DNA from 2 places in the Kribbella sp. NPDC059898 genome. Region 1 is predicted to be linked to the other one. Evidence: predicted binding sites of a transcription regulator. Region 1 holds the regulator's gene; the other holds the start of a gene.
The links. Region 1 encodes HrcA, which represses chaperone genes, less so after heat shock. Its sites were predicted from a motif close to TTGGCACTCGNNNNNNNCGAGTGCCAA; they were not measured.

Region 1 (8,138 bases):
GGTCAGGCGTTCTCGCCGTACTCGTTCCAGCTGACGCTGAGCCCGGGACCGTGGCAGATCAGCGTGTACCTCGTGTCCCCCGCCGACGGCACGGTCACCGACACCGACAGCAAGGCCATCCTGGTGAAGTAGGTCAGTCGGCGTCGCGGTCGATGGTGGCGGTGAGGAGGCCGGGGAAGGCCGCGTCGAACTCGGGGCGGCGGAGGCGGTTCAGGCGGCGGGCGCCTTCGTCGCGTTGCTCGATCAGGCCGGCGGAGCGCAGTACGGCGAAGTGGTGGCTGGCGGTCGCCTTCTTGACCGGGAGGTCGAACGTGCCGCAGGCGCGGGTCCAGTCGTCGTGGGCGGCGAGGTCGCGGAGGATCGAACGGCGGACCGGGTCGGCGAGGGCGTCGAGGGCGGACTGCAGGGTCACCTCGACCGGGTCGACGTGCGTGAGCGTGCGGGCTCTGGCGGTTTCGACGGCCATGGGTTCAGTCCTCGCGTGTTCGGCTGCTGTCTAACAGGTTATCGCCAGCGCGACGGCGCGAGCAGCGCGGCGGCAGCGGCGACGCCGGCCGTCGAGGTGCGCAATACCGTGTCGCCGAGGCGGATCGGGGTGGTGGCGAAGGCGTCCAGTTCCGCCGGGGCGATACCGCCCTCGGGGCCGATCACCAGCACGATGTCGCCGGCCGGCGGGGTCGTGAGGGAGGCCAGCGGGACGGTGGCCTCCTCGTGCAGTACGACGGGGAGCGCCGCGGCGCCGAGGAGCTTCGCGACGTCGGCCGTGGTGGCCAGCGGGGCGACCTCGGCGAACCAGGTGCGGCGGGACTGCTTGCTCGCCTCGAACGCCCAGGCCCGCCATTTCGCGAGCATCTTCTCGACCCGCTCCGGGTTCGCCCGGAACTGACTGCGCTCCGCGTTCCACGGCACGATCACGTCGACGCCGACCTCGGTCAACATCTCTACGGCGAGCTCGGCCCGCTCTCCCTTGGGCACCGCCTGCACCACGACCACCCGCGGGTCGTACGCCGGCGTACTCCCCCGCTCGTCCACAGCCACCGTCACACCGGCCTTGGACGCGGCGACCACAGGCCCTTCGGCCCAGTCCCCACGCCCGTCCGTCAGCCGCATCCGCTCCCCCGGCCCGATCCGCCGTACGACGGCCGCATGCCGCCCTTCGGGTCCGTCCAGCACGAGCTCATCCCCGTCGAGCCCGGCCCGGAAGAAGACCGCAACACCCACCGACCACACCTCCACGCACACCGCCGCCACCACCACCACACTCTCACGACCCGCCCGCCCGGGGTTGCCCCCTCAGCTGGAGGGTTGCCCTGCCAAATTCTCAGGGGGCAACCCTCCAGCTCAGAGGGCACCCCCTGAAGTGGAGGGTTCGCCCAAGCGGGAGCGGCGGGGCCGGCCCGGTGCGCGCCGGTGGCGGGTGTGGGTGTGGGTGTGGGTGTGGGTCAGTGCGCGCCGAAGGCGTCGCGGAGGCGGCCGAAGACGCCCTTGTGGGTGGCCTGAACCTGGCCCTGGGGGCGTTCCTCGTCGCGCGCCACGGCGAGCTGGCGGAGCAGGTCGGCCTGGGCGTCGTCGAGCCGGGTGGGGGTCTCGACGATCACCTGGACGATCAGGTCACCGCGCCCGGCGTGCCGCAGCCGGGGTACGCCGCGCGCCGTCAGCGTCTGCGTCGTCCCGGACTGCGTTCCGGGCCGGACCTCCAGCGGCGTGGTCTCGCCCTCCAGCGTCGGCAGGTCGATCGTGGTACCGAGCGCGGCCGCCGTCATCGGCAGCGTGACCGTGCAGTGCAGGTCGTCGCCGTTCCGGGTGAAGATCTCGTGCGGCTCGACCTCGATCTCGACGTACAGGTCGCCCGCCGGGCCGCCGCCGGGGCCGACCTCGCCCTGACCGGACAGCTGCACCCGCGTCCCGCTGTCGACGCCGCCGGGGATCTTCACGGTGACGGTACGCCGGGAGCGCACCCGCCCGTCGCCGGAGCACTCGACACACGGGTTCGGGATCGTCGTACCGTAGCCGCGGCAGTTCGGGCAGGGGCGCATCGTCCGCACCTCGCCGAGGAACGACCGCTGCGTGTGCGTCACCTCGCCGCGCCCGTGGCAGATCTCGCAGGTGACCGGCTCGGACCCGGCCGCCGCGCCGGACCCGCTACAGGTCGGGCACAGTACGGCGGTGTCGACCTTGAGCTCCCGCGTCGTACCGAAGGCCGCCTCGGCCAGGTCGATCCGGAGCGGGATCAGCGCGTCCTGACCGCGCCGGGTCCGCGGCCGCGGCCCGCGGGTCGCGCCGCCGGTCTGCCCGAAGAACGCGTCCATGATGTCGGTGAACGTGAACGCCTGCCCGAAGCCCGCGGCACCGCCCGGCCCGCCGGCCGCGGAGGCGAACGGGTCGCCGCCGAGGTCGTGCAGCTGCCGCTTCTGCGGGTCGCTGAGCACCTGGAACGCGCGCCCGATCTCCTGGAACTTCTGGTGCGCGTCCTCGGAGTCGTTCACGTCCGGGTGGTACTGGCGCGCCAGCTTGCGGTACGCCTTCTTGATCTCGTCCGGTGACGCGTCACGGCTGACACCTAGGACGGCGTAGTAATCGGTGCTCATACTCCAGACCAGGGGGTTGTAATCGTCATGATTCAGCCAGGATCTGGCTGACATAGCGCGCGACGGCGCGTACGGCGCCCATCGTGCTGGGGTAGTCCATGTGGGTCGGCCCGACGATGCCCAGCGTCGCCAGCACCTCCGACTTCGGCCCGTACCCGGTCGCGACCACCGACGTGGTGGCCAGCTCCTCGAACGGGTTCTCGTGACCGATCCGGACGGTCAGCGTCTGCGGGTTGGTCGCCTCGCCGAGCAGCTTGAGCAGGATCACGTGCTCCTCGAGCGCCTCCAGCACCGGCTTCACGTTCCGCTCGAAGTCGTCGCCGTACCGGGTCAGGTTGGCGGCGCCGCCGACCGCGATCCGCTGCTCGCCGACCTCGTCGGTGAACGCCTCGAACAGCGTGGTGACGATCGACGAGACCAGCGCGCGGTCCGTCGGCGCGAACAGCTCGGGCAGGCCGGCCAGCGTCGTCGCCGCGTCGGTCAGTCGCTGACCGGCGAGCGTGGTGTTCAGCCGGGACCGCAGGTCCGCGGTCAGCTGCTCGTCGACGTCGTGCGGATGCTCGACGATCCGCTGCTCGACCCGGCCGTTGCTGGTGATCAGCACCAGCAGCAGCCGGCGCGGGGTCATCGTGACGACCTCGATGTGCCGCACGCTCGACCGGTTGAGCGACGGGTACTGCACGATGGCGACCTGGCGGGTGATCTGGGCGAGCAGCCGCACGGTCCGCCGGACCACGTCGTCCAGGTCGACCGCACCGGCCAGGAACGACGTGATCGCCTTCTTCTCCGCCACCGACAGCGTCTTGACCGTACTCAGCTTGTCGACGAACAGCCGGTAGCCCGCGTCGGTCGGGATCCGGCCGGCGCTGGTGTGCGGCTGGGTGATGTACCCCTCCTCCTCCAGCGCCGCCATGTCGTTACGCACGGTGGCCGGTGAGACACCGAGGTTGTGCCGGTCGACCAGTGCCTTCGACCCGATCGGCTCGTGGGTCGCGACGTAGTCCTCGACGATGGCGCGGAGCACATCCAGCTTGCGGTCGTCCAGCACGCGCACCACCCTTTCAGACCCTTGGCACTCAGTCGTTCAGAGTGCCAGTCTAGGCGGTCCCGGGCGCGGCTCCCAACGGAACGGGCGCCGGACGCGTCACGGTACTGGCCACATCGAGCGGCTGATCCTGTACGGCGGAGTCGATGAACGACTCCAGTACGTCGAGCACGTGGTACGCCAACTCCCCCGACGCGCGGTGCGGCTCGCCGGTGCGCAACGCCCGGGCCATGTCCGCGACACCGACCCCGCGGCCGGCCCCGGCGTACCCGCCAGCGACCGGCACCTCGGTCCACTCGCGCTGCTCCGGGGTGACGATCTCGACAGTCCCGTCGAACCCGTTCGGATCCGGTACGGACAGGCTGCCGTCCGTCCCGTGGACCTCGATCCGGGGCAGCCGCCCGGCCCACACGTCGAACGACATCAGCACGGTGGTCAGCGCGCCGGACTCGTGCTCCAGTACGCCGGTGACGTGCGTCGGCACCTCCACGTCGAACACGGTCCCGGCGCGGGGGCCGGTGTGGACCTTCCGCTGCTGCTTCGCCCGGCCCGCGCGGGCGGTGACCCGGACGACCGGCCCGAGCAGTGTGACCAGGCTGGTGACGTAGTACGGGCCCATGTCGAGGACCGGGCCGCCGCCGGGCTTGTAGTAGAACTCGGGCGCCGGGTGCCACAGTTCGTGGCCGGGGGTGACCATGAACGCGGTCGCGGCGTGCGGCGTACCGATGTCGCCGCGGTCGATCACCGCACGCGCCGTCTGCGTACCGGTGCCGAGGACCGTGTCCGGCGCACAGCCGATCCGCAGGTCGTTGGCGGCGGCGTACTTCAGCAGTGGCTCCGCCTCGGCGCGGTCCATCGCCAGCGGCTTCTCGCCGTACACGTGCTTGCCCGCCGCCAGTGCGGCCTGGTGCACGGCGGCGTGGGCCGCCGGGATGGTGAGGTTGAGGACGATGTCCACGTCGTCGGCGGCGTACAGCTCGTCCGGCGACAGCGCGCGGATGGCCGGGTTCTGGTCCGCGATCGCCTGCGCGCGCGAGACGTCCAGGTCCGCGACGGCGACCACGTCGACGCCGGGCAGCTTGGCCAGGTGGTCCAGGTACGTGCCGGAGATGACGCCCGTACCGACGATGCCGATTCCCGTCACTTGCTCGCCCACAGCAGCCCCCGCTCGATGATCGTCCTGACCTCAGGCGTCTCCAGGTCGTCCAGCTTGTGGCCGACCGTGCAGACGAACACCTTGCCCTCACCCCAGGTCCGGGTCCAGATCGCCGGCATCACGGCGCCCTCGATCCACGGGTAGTCCGGGTGCGACTCGAACGTGGTGGTGGCCAGCACGTTGTTGGTCGGGTCGGCGTGCACGTAGTACTGCTCGGTGTGGACGTCGAAGTGCTTGATGCCTTCGACAATCGGGTGGTCGGCAATGATGTCGACGCGATAGTCGGTGAAGCCGTGCGGGTGCGAGATGAACTGCCCACCGGTGATGAAGCTGTAGTCGACGTTCTTGCGGAACGAGTCCGCGATCCCGCCGTGCCATCCGGCGAACCCGGTACCGCGCCGGATCGCCGCCTCCAGGCCCTTGAAGTGGTCGTTCTCGATCTCGCTCATCGTCACGCACTGCACGACGAGGTCGACGCCGTCCAGGTCGAGATAGGCCGCGGTGGTGTCCGAGACCGTCACCTCGTAGCCGTTCTCCTTCAGGTACGGGATGAACAGGTCGGTCGCCTCGACCGGCGAGTGCCCCTCCCAGCCACCCCGGACCACAACCGCACGTCGTGTCGTCACACCGGCCACCCTTCGAAAGTTTCGGAGTTCCGTTCGGAACACTTGCGACCTTAAGTCGAAGGGAGAGGGCTTGCCAACCACTACTCTCAAGGCATGGGCTGGAAGTTCTGGAAGCGGTCGAATCCGATGGATCCGCAGGAGATGCTGGCGCGCGGGCACGCCCAGCCGAACAGCTTTCCCGAGCGCCCGCAGGACACCCTGCCGGTGGGGTCGTTCGGGCTGACGGTCGAGGACGTGTTCTCGATCACCGGGCGCGGGACCGTGGTCACCGGGCAGGTGCGGACCGGGACCGTGTCGGTCGGCGAGCAGGTGATGATCAGCCGCGCCGGGCAGCCGCTGGCGCAGGTCGAGGTGACCGGGGTCGAGATGTTCCGCAAGATCATGCGGACCGCCAAGGCCGGCGACAACGTCGGGCTGCTGCTCCGCGGCGTCAAGCGGGACCAGGTCGCCAGGGGCGATGTGCTCAGCAAGTAATGTCGAGCGCATGAGTTGGACGGAACTCGGCGACCGTACGTGGGTCCGCCGGTACGACGAATGGGACCTCAACGTCGGCTTGGTCGCCGGCGCCGACGGCGCGCTGGTGATCGACACCCGCGCGACCACCGCGGAGGCCGAACAGCTCCGCGACCACATCCGTGAACTCACCGACCTCCCGGTGAAGTGGGTCGTCAACACCCACGCCCACTTCGACCACGTGAACGGCAACGGCGTCTTCGAGGGCGCCGAGGTCTTCCTGCACGAGAACGCCGCCGCTGAGGAGAACCTCGCCGGTACGACGTTCGCGGCCGCGAAGGTGATCGACCTCGGCGACCGCCGCGTCGAGCTGCTGTGGGTCGGCAACGCGCACACGTCCGGCGACACCGTGGTCGCGGTACCGGACGTCGAGGTGTTCTTCGTCGGCGACCTGCTCGAGGAGTCGGCGCCGCCGTCGTACGGCGCGGACTCGTTCCCGCTGGAGTGGCCGGACACGATCCAGGCCGTGGTCGGGATGATGCCGCCGACCGTGCGGATCGTCCCGGGGCACGGTGCCGTCGTCGACCTGGAGTTCGCGCACGACCAGGCGATCGAGCTGGGCAGGGTCGCGAACCTGATCTCGTCCCTGCACCACGCCGGCACCTCGCTGGACGACGCCCTGCGGAGCACCGAGGACTGGCCCTGGCCGGTCGAGAAGCTCCAGGACGCGATCCGCCGCGGCTACGCCGTACTCGGCACCCCGCAACGCCCGAGTCTCCCGTTGCTCGGCCCTGGATAAGCCCTTTCCGTTGACATCGGGTCGCTGTTCCCGCAATTTGTTCGGAACGGACTTCGCCCGACCGGATGGGGTGGGACCTATGGCCATACAGACCGTTCATCCCGACGGACGCGTCGAGCTGACAGATTCCGAAGCACTCCGAGGCAGTCCGTACGCGAACGCCGAGTTGGCGCCGACGCGGCTGCCCGAGCGGACCTGGACGACCTACAACTACGCCGCCCTGTGGATGGGGATGGCGCACAACATCCCGAGCTACCTGCTCGCGTCCGGGCTGGTCGCGCTCGGGATGAACTGGCTGCAGGCGTTCCTCACGATCACCCTCGGGAACCTGATCGTCCTGGTCCCGCTGTTGCTGAACAGCCACGCGGGCACGAAGTACGGCATCCCGTTCCCGGTCTTCGCACGGGCGTTCTACGGGGTCCGCGGCGCGAACTTCCCGGCGCTGCTCCGGGCGTTCATCGCCTGCGGCTGGTTCGGGATCCAGACCTGGATCGGCGGCCAGGCGATCTTCGTGATCGTCGGCGAGCTGTTCGGCAAGGGCTGGACCGAGGCGTCCGCAGTCGGCGGCCACCCGTGGACGATGTGGCTGAGCTTCCTGTTCTTCTGGGCCCTGCAGATGGTGCTGATCTTCCGCGGCATCGAGGGCCTGCGCCGGTTCGAGAACTGGGCCGCGCCGCTGGTCACGATCGCGTTCGTGGCGCTGATGGTGGCGATCCTGGTGAAGGCCGGCGGCTTCGGGCCGATCCTGTCGCAGCCGTCGAAGCTCGGCTGGGGACCGGACTTCTGGAAGATCTTCGCGCCGTCGCTGATGGGCATGATCGCGTTCTGGGCGACGCTGTCGCTGAACATGCCGGACTTCACCCGGTTCGGGAAGGGCCAGCGCGCGCAGGTGTGGGGCCAGGTGATCGGCCTGCCGACCACGATGTCGTTCATCGCGCTGGTCTCGATCATCACCACGTCGGGCACCGTGGTGCTGTACGGCTCGGCGATCTGGGACCCGGTCGAGCTCACCCGCCGGTTCCAGAACCCGGTGATCGTCACGATCGGCCTGATCATGGCGATCCTCGCGACGATGTCCTGCAACGTCGCGGCGAACGTGGTGAGTCCGTCGTACGACTTCGCGAACGCGTTGCCGCGCTGGCTGAACTTCCGCACCGCGGGCCTGCTCACCGGTGTGGTCGGGATCGTCATCCAGCCGTGGCGGCTGATCTCGGACCCGTCGATCTACATCTTCGTGTGGCTGTCGTTCTACGGCGGTCTGCTGGCGTCGGTGGCCGGCGTACTGATCGCCGGGTACTGGCTGCTCGACCGGACGAACCTGCAGCTCGCGGACCTCTACAAGGTGGACGGCCGGTACTGGTACTCGGCCGGCTGGAACTGGCGTGGCGTGGTCGCGACCCTGCTCGGCTCGGTGCTCGCGGTCGGCGGCGCGTACTCGAACCCAGGCGCCGGCCCGTTCCCGCAGAACGGC
Region 2 (8,138 bases), on a different contig from region 1:
CGAACAGCCGCTCGACCTCGGCGCGCTCTCCCACACCCGTCAGCACCACATGCCCCGCGACCCGTCCACTGTCCACCGCGACCCAACATCCCAGCGCAGTCTCTGGTGTCAGCCACAGTTCCGGAGCCGCGGGCCAGTTGATCGGGTACCCGGCCCGTTCGTGCACGGAGCGCAGCAGTTCGACGCAGACGGCCAGGTCCTCGGTACGACGTTCACGAATCACCCGCACATATAAACACCGCCCGGCAACCGAAGCTGCCGGGCGGTGCTGTGTGTGCTGTGCTGTCGAACTACGACCTGAGGCTCAGTGGCCGTGTCCGTGGCCGTGACCGGCCGCGGGGGCTTCCTCTTCCTCGGGCTTGTCGACCACCAGGGTCTCGGTGGTCAGCAGGAGCGCGGCGATCGAGCCGGCGTTGGCGAGCGCGGACCGGGTCACCTTGACCGGGTCCAGGACGCCCTGCGCCAGCAGGTCGCCGTACTCGCCGGTGGCGGCGTTGAAGCCGCTGCCGGAATCGAGGTCCGCGACCTTGGAGGTCACCACGTAGCCCTCGTAGCCGCCGTTCTCGGCGATCCAGCGCAGCGGCTCGACGACCGCCTTGCGGACGATCCGGACGCCGGTGGCCTCGTCACCGTCGAGCTCGAGGTCCTTGTCCAGCACGGTGGACGCGTGCACGAGAGCGGAGCCGCCGCCGGCGACGATGCCCTCCTCGATCGCGGCCCGGGTCGCGGACACCGCGTCCTCGATCCGGTGCTTCTTCTCCTTCAGCTCGACCTCGGTGGCCGCGCCGACCTTGATCACGCAGACGCCGCCGGCCAGCTTGGCCAGCCGCTCCTGCAGCTTCTCGCGGTCCCAGTCGGAGTCGGTGCGCTCGATCTCGGACTTGATCTGGCTGACCCGGCCCTCGATGTCCTCGGCCTTGCCGGAACCCTCGACGACGGTCGTGTTGTCCTTCGAGACCACGATCCGGCGAGCCGAACCGAGCACCTCGAGGCCGACCTGGTCGAGCTTCAGCCCGACCTCGGGGGCGACGACCTGCGCGCCGGTGAGCGCGGCCAGGTCCTCCAGCATCGCCTTGCGGCGGTCACCGAAGCCCGGCGCCTTGACGGCGACCGAGGTGAAGTTGCCGCGGATCTTGTTGACCACCAGGGTCGACAGCGCCTCGGCCTCGACGTCCTCGGCGATGATCAGCAGCGTCTTGCCGGACTGCACGACCTTCTCCAGCAGCGGCAGCAGGTCCGCGATCGCGGAGATCTTGCCCTGGTGGATCAGGATGTACGGGTCCTCCAGCACCGCTTCGCCGGCCTCGGCGTCGGTGATGAAGTACGGCGAGATGTAGCCCTTGTCGAACTGCATGCCCTCGGTGAACTCGAGCTCGGTCCCGAAGGTGTTCGACTCCTCGACGGTGATCACACCGTCCTTGCCGACCTTGTCGAACGCGTCCGCGATCAACGCGCCGATCTCGGCGTCGCGGGCGGAGATGGTCGCGACGTGGGCCATGTCGCCCTTGTCGTCGACCGGCTTCGCGGTGTCCACCAGCTTGGCGGAGATGGCCTCGACGGCCGCCTCGATACCGCGCTTCAGACCCATCGGGTTGGCGCCCGCGGCGACCGCCCGGAGGCCCTCGTGCACCAGCGCCTGCGCCAGCACCGTCGCGGTGGTGGTGCCGTCACCGGCGATGTCGTTGGTCTTGGTGGCGACCTCCTTGGTGAGCTGCGCACCAAGGTTCTCGAACGGGTCGTCCAGCTCGACCTCACGGGCGACGGTGACACCGTCGTTGGTGATGGTCGGGGCGCCCCACTTCTTGTCCAGGACGACGTAGCGGCCCTTCGGCCCCAGCGTCACCTTGACCGTGTTCGCGAGCTTGTCGACGCCGCGCTCCAGCGCGCGCCGGGCATTCTCGTCGAACTCGAGGATCTTCGGCATGAAGAAAACCAGTCCTTTTCTGAAATGTCCGTACGGCGATTCCCGCTGCCCTGACCCACTCCGCCCCGGGTACCAGAGGTAGCCGGGGCGGTGTCAGTCAGGAACAGCGGGCGGTCGTCACTTGCTGACGACTGCGAGGATGTCGCGGGCGCCCAGGATCAGGTAGTCCTGGCCGTCGTACTTGACCTCGGTGCCGCCGTACTTGGAGTAGATGACCTTGTCGCCGACGGCGACGTCCAGCGGGACGCGGTTGCCGTTGTCGTCGATCCGGCCCGGGCCGACGGCGAGGATCTCGCCCTCCTGCGGCTTCTCCTTGGCGGTGTCCGGGATCACCAGGCCGGACTTCGTGGTCTGCTCGGCTTCGAGCGGCGCGACGAGGACACGGTCCTCGAGCGGCTTGATCGTGACCGACACTTGCTGACCTCCACGGTCGATTTCGCTTGTCTGTGGCATGTGGTCGCGCTCCCCTGCCGTCGCGGGGGTCAGAGGCCGGACCGCTGACACCCTCCCACGGAGAGTGCCAACACCGAATCTAGGCCGCGATTAGCACTCGGTCAACTCGAGTGCCAAAGGAATCTCACCCTGAGACGTACTGGCCCGCGTGACCGCCCCAGTACAGAATGTTGCTATGCGGCTCCCCAAGCTGTCCGGCAAGGCCGTCGCCCTGCTGGCGGCGGTCGGCGCGGTCGCCGTCGGAGCCGTCGCGGCCAACGCCTCGAAGCACGACTCCCCCGCGGCCTCCGGCACACCCACCACCACACCCAAGGCCGACCAGCCCACCCCCGAGACCACCGCAGCAGCCGCGTTACCCCAGTGCACGTCCGCCCGGCTGGCACCTGTCAACCGCAGCTGGGGCATCCCGATGCCGTCGCTGCTGGGAAGCACCAGCACCGCCTGCACCCTCAGGTACGGCGACAACCCGTACCGCCGCTCGAGCCGCACAGGTGATCCGGAGACCGCGATCCTGGTCCTCCAGCGCAACCTGAACTTCTGTTACGGCACCAAGCTCGCCGTCGATGGCATCTACGGCAGCAAGACCCGGGCTGCGGTCAGAGCGGTCCAGGGCAAGCACCACCTCGTGGCGGACGGCGTCTACGGCCCGAAGACGCGTTCTGCGATGAACTGGCGCCTGTACTCGATGGCGACCCGCAGCTGGAGCAGGAGCTGTTCCAGCCCCCACTAAAGTTGCCGGCGTGAGTGTCGCTGCGTTGCTCGACGGACCGGGCGCCGAGGTACTGGCTGCCGCGTGCGCCGAGTTCCGCCCCGGCAGCGAGCTGCGACTGGTGGAACAGCTCAGACGCCGGTACGACGCTGCTCTGGTGACAACCGCTGTCACCCAGGCCGCCCTGCGCCACCGTGCGGTCGCCAAGTTCGGCCCTGACGCGGGCCGCATGTACTTCACCCCGGACGGTCTGGAACAAGCCACCCGCACCACCGTCGCCGCCCACCGCGCCGAACGCCTGGCGACCGCGATGCCCGGCGCGAGCCTGGTCGACCTGGGCTGCGGCATCGGCGGCGACCTCATCACCGCCGCCCGCGCCGGACTCCAGGTCACCGGCGTGGAACGCGACCCGGAAACAGCCGCCACCGCCCGCGCCAACCTGTCCGCCCTGCGCCTGCCAGGCGACGTACTGGTGGGAGACGCCGAGTCCACCGACCTCACGCCGTACGACGTGGTCTTCGCGGACCCGGCTCGTCGCGCGGACGGACGGCGGGTGTTCGACCACAACGCCTACTCGCCGCCCTGGTCGTTCGTGACCGCACTGCTGGAACGGACCGCGTGCGTGAAGGTCGCTCCCGGCATCCCGCACGACGCGATCCCGGACGGCGTGGAGGCCGAGTGGATCAGCGACGCCGGCGAGGTGAAGGAGGCCGCTCTCTGGTCCGGACGCCTGTCGACAGGCGTCCCGCGCCGCGCCACTCTCCTACCAGGCGGTGCGACCGTCACGAACGCGCCAGAGGTGGACGCGGGTCCGGTCGGGCAGTACATCTACGAGCCGGACGGTGCGGTGGTCCGGGCCGGTCTCGTCACTGCGGTCGCCGGGGCGGTCGACGGCTGGCTGCTGGATCCGCGCATCGCTTATGTGACGGCAGCGAAGTACGTCGCGACTCCGCTGGCATCGGCGTACGAAGTCCTGGAAGAGCTGCCCTACAAGGAGAAAGCGCTTCGCGCGTGGGTCCGCGGTCAGGGCATCGGGACGCTGGAGATCAAGAAGCGCGGCGTCGACCTGGACCCGGCCCAGCTGCGGAAGAAGCTCGCGCCGAAGGGGTCCGCGAGCGCGACGCTGATCGTCACGCGGATCGGCCGGGATGCGGTCGCCTACTCCTGCCGGAGGGTGACGACCACCTTGCCGGTCGCCTGATCGTCCTCCAGATACCGGTGCGCGGCGGCGATCTCGCCGAGGCCGAACACCCGGTCCACGTTCGGCCGGTACGCACCCGCCTCGACCTCGTCGACGATCCGCTGCAGCACATCGGCCCGCCCCCGCATCGTCTCGCTGTGGAACGCGGTCAGCCGGGTCCCGGTCGGGATCATCGCGATCGGCTCGAACGCCTCGATCAGCCAGCCGCTGAGTGACCCCGCGACGCAGACCGTCCCACCACGCCGTACGACGCGCAGCGAGTCCACTGCCGTCCGCGCGCCGACGAGATCCAGCACGTAGTCCGGACCGTCCGGCCAGACGTCGAGCACCGATTCTTCGATGAGCACGTGATCGGCCGTGAGCGCGGCGGCCTTCCGCGCCTGCCGGGTGGTGACCGCGGTCTCCACGCCGAGACCGGACGCGATCGCGGCCGCGGCCATCCCGACCGACGACGTACCGCCGCGGATCAGAAACCGTCCGCCGTGCTCGATCCCCAACGTGTCCAACGCGCCTTGCGCGGTCAGATAGGTCTCGGGCAGGGCCGCCAGCACCTCCCACGGCAACGTCGTCGACAGCGGCATCAACGTTGCGTTGGGCAACAATGCGTACTCCGCATACCCGCCGTCGTACGCCCGTCCCATCTCCCCCATCACCGCCGCCACCGTGGTCCCTTCCGGTACGGCGGGATCCGTCGAGGCCTCGACCACGCCGACGCACTCGATCCCGAGCACCCGCGGGAACACCACCGCCGGCGAATGCCCCTGCCGGGTCCGCAGCTCCGACCGGTTCAGCCCGGCCGCCCGCACCCGGACCAGGCTCCACCCGTCCCGCACCGCCGGCACCGGCAGTTCGCGAATCTCCAGCACCTCCGGGCCACCCGCCCGTACACACACCGCCGCACGCATCGTCATACGTTCACTCTCGCCGCCGGACGCCGTGGCCGACCACCGATAGAATGCCAAGCTATGCCCGATGGCCGCCAACCTGTCCGCTCGGACCTCTTCCCGTCCGCGGGCGCACACCAGTGGACCTCCGGCGGCATCAGCCCGGTGCACGCCCACGACGAAGGACACCTCGTGTACGCCGCCCGCGGCGTACTGTCCGTGCACACCGACTACGGCACCTCGATCGTCCCGGCCAACCGCGTCGCGTGGACCCCGGGCGGCACCACCCACCACCACCGCGCACACGGCGAGACCGACATGCGCATCGTGTTCCTGCCGCTCGCACTGTCCCGCCGCCTGCAGGATCGTCCCGCGGTCTTCCTCGCCTCCGGTCTCGCCCGCGAGGTACTGCTCGCCCTCACCAGCCGCCACCTCGAACCCCAGGCCCGCGCCCGCCTCCAACGGGTCCTCGTCGACGAACTCCACGAAGCGACGGAGCAGCCGCTGCAACTCCCCGAACCCCGCGACGACCGCCTCCGCGCGATCGCGCGACTCCTGCACGACAACCCCGCCGACAACACGCCACTCACCGAACTCGGCCGCCAGGCGGGCGCCGGCGCCCGCACCCTGAGCCGCCTGTTCCGCAACGAGCTCGGCATGACGTACTACGAGTGGCGCACCCAGTTGCGCATCTACCACGCGCTGGTCCTGCTCGCCGCCGGCCACGAGACGACGTACGTCGCCCACGCCTGCGGCTGGGCGAACCCGAGCGGCTTCATCGCGGCGTTCGCCCAGATCATCGGCACCACACCCGGCCGGCACCGGGCACTTGCGCTCGACCTACACTCGAACATATGATCGACCTCGCGTGCGGGTCTCCGGACGACTTGCCGACGGACGAGGTGCTGCGCCCGTTGCCGCGCTCCCCGGAGACCCGCCACTAGCCAACGCGCTACGTCAGGTGCATGTGGTGGGTGGTGGAGGTGGTCAGCCCCGCGTGCTCCGCAGGCGCTCCGGTCGCGCCGCTCCCTCCCGCACCCGCTACGCGCGCCCCCACCCACCCACCGGCTGCCGCCGGCAATCTTGCCCGCTGCCGCGGGCGAGTTGCGAGCTGCCGCTCGCGAGCGACTGCTTAGCCGGCGCACTCTGTAAAGCCGGGCGTGGTGAGTGGTACGCGTGGATCTAGTCGGTCCGCTACTCATGAAACTCGAACGAGGAAGGTTGTTCGTGGCGCTCTGATTGGAGCGGCTGGCGCAGGACGGACTCGCTTCACGTCCCGCACCAGCCGATCTTTGGGGTCCCTGCCCGAGCCAGGAGGGGAGCCAGGGGACTCGGGGAAGGCTCAGACAGGGACAAGTGCGACGGGGTCGACGGTGACTCGCGACGATCCGCGGCGAGTCTGCTGTGAGGAGCAGCGCCGACCGACCCCGTCAGATCAGGGACCGCCGGCCACCAAGACGCGAGCGTTCGTGTAGTGCTCGACGTGCTCCTTCATTCCGGTTGTGGCCGCTGCCTCCGATAGATGGGTCAAACTCGGCACGACGACTGCGGCGGCTTCGAGGCGGACGGCTGTGTCCATCAGCGCTTGAAACGCCGCTGGTGCGGTCTCGATCTGATCGACAAAGATCGCGTGCAACGTGAACCCTTCGCGATGCGCGAACGCGACCAGCTCCGCCTTGACTTGCCCCAGCGCAGTTGGCGTCATGAGGAAGTGTTTCCGGACGTAGCCGAGGAGCAGCGGTTTTGTCTGGTCAACCTCGCCCATTGCCGCCGCTCGGCTCTGGAGCGTAAGGAAGGCTTGCCGAGCTGCACAATGGCCGCACTTTCACGATGGCTCGGCATCCGAACTGCCGATCGGCTCGTTGGTGACTCGAAGCCCAGCGAATCGGCGACGCATGGCTGCTTCGTATCGGGCGGCAAGCGCTGGCTCGGCGACATAGGTTGCGATCGAGTGCTCGCCGAACCAGACCCGAACGCGGCGACGACGCTCGATCAACTTCATCGGCATGCTCATCAGTCGCCTCTCACCTCGCGCCAGATGTCGCGAAGTATGAACACGTAAACGCCGGCAGCCAGGGCATAGCTGATAACGACCGGCCAAGGACCGCTGATCAGAACCACCATGTCCGCCTCCCTTCCTTGATCGTTGTGCTGACCAACTAAGTGGATCACCGAGCGTCATGTGTGAGTAACCTGATGGAACGGTGAACGGTGCGAAGTCCGCTGCAGGGGGCGTGAAGGTCGTGAACCTCGCGTCCGTACTCCCTTCCATGCGCCGCGAACCCGTCTGCCGCTTGCAATGGGCGTAAGTTGTCATTGTGAGTAGCGGACACGGGACTGCGGGTATGCGTGACCCGGAGGTGCGCCCGGAGTCCCTGCAAGAAGCGCTGCAGGTGATCGGCTGGGGGCCGCGCGATCTGGCACGTGCAGTAAATGCCTGGCTCACAAGGCGCGGCCGTGCGTCGGAGCGGGTCGATATCACGGCGGCATACCCGTGGGTTCGAGTCAACTATTGTCCGCACGGTTCGATCCCCGAAGTCGTCGCCACCGTCCTGACCGACGAGCTCGGTGTGTATGTCTCCGCTGAGCAGTTGTGGCCGGGACATGCACGTGCTCAACGATCAACGGCCAAGACTGCAGAAATCGCGACGAGTGCCAGCTTGGACGGCGTGGTCCGGTCGCTTGAACAACTCGTCAACGGCTCGCGGCCACTTCCGACTGATGGCCCGGACCTGCTCGCGGCGATTCTCGACGGCATTCACACCACGGTTACATCGATCCCGGCTCAGAACAGGCGAGACCGGGTTCGGCAACCGCAGACGGAACTCATTGCGTCGCACGTCAAGGCACTCCGGCATCTCGACGACCGCCAAGGCGGTGGAGCGCTCAGCCTCCGCTATGTCACGCACGAACTGGCTGGCGTTCTCGATCTGGTGCGCAGTGCCAGCTACGACCCGGAGGTCGGCC

Region 2: groES (co-chaperone GroES) is a predicted target of HrcA. The motif match lies at 2,468-2,494, and genes of this name have one in related genera.

What each region holds. Positions count from the first base shown of each region.
Region 1 covers NZ_JBHWKR010000008.1:81,120-89,257, reverse strand. Annotated here, with positions in the region: gene ACFV9C_RS24675 (Gmad2 immunoglobulin-like domain-containing protein) at 1-132, shown strand, start outside; gene ACFV9C_RS24670 (ArsR/SmtB family transcription factor) at 134-466, opposite strand; gene ACFV9C_RS24665 (16S rRNA (uracil(1498)-N(3))-methyltransferase) at 505-1,221, opposite strand; gene dnaJ (molecular chaperone DnaJ) at 1,443-2,588, opposite strand; gene hrcA (heat-inducible transcriptional repressor HrcA) at 2,614-3,636, opposite strand; gene ACFV9C_RS24650 (Gfo/Idh/MocA family protein) at 3,686-4,789, opposite strand; gene ACFV9C_RS24645 (ThuA domain-containing protein) at 4,774-5,415, opposite strand; gene ACFV9C_RS24640 (EF-Tu/IF-2/RF-3 family GTPase) at 5,509-5,889, shown strand; gene ACFV9C_RS24635 (MBL fold metallo-hydrolase) at 5,900-6,667, shown strand; gene ACFV9C_RS24630 (NCS1 family nucleobase:cation symporter-1) at 6,747-8,138, shown strand, end outside.
Region 2 covers NZ_JBHWKR010000009.1:199,791-207,928, reverse strand. Annotated here, with positions in the region: gene ACFV9C_RS27255 (GNAT family N-acetyltransferase) at 1-223, opposite strand, end outside; gene groL (chaperonin GroEL) at 305-1,924, opposite strand; gene groES (co-chaperone GroES) at 2,042-2,338, opposite strand; gene ACFV9C_RS27240 (peptidoglycan-binding protein) at 2,553-3,107, shown strand; gene ACFV9C_RS27235 (methyltransferase domain-containing protein) at 3,118-4,287, shown strand; gene ACFV9C_RS27230 (zinc-binding dehydrogenase) at 4,245-5,198, opposite strand; gene ACFV9C_RS27225 (AraC family transcriptional regulator) at 5,253-6,029, shown strand; gene ACFV9C_RS27220 (hypothetical protein) at 6,607-6,936, opposite strand; gene ACFV9C_RS27215 (hypothetical protein) at 6,997-7,185, opposite strand; gene ACFV9C_RS27210 (hypothetical protein) at 7,517-8,138, shown strand, end outside.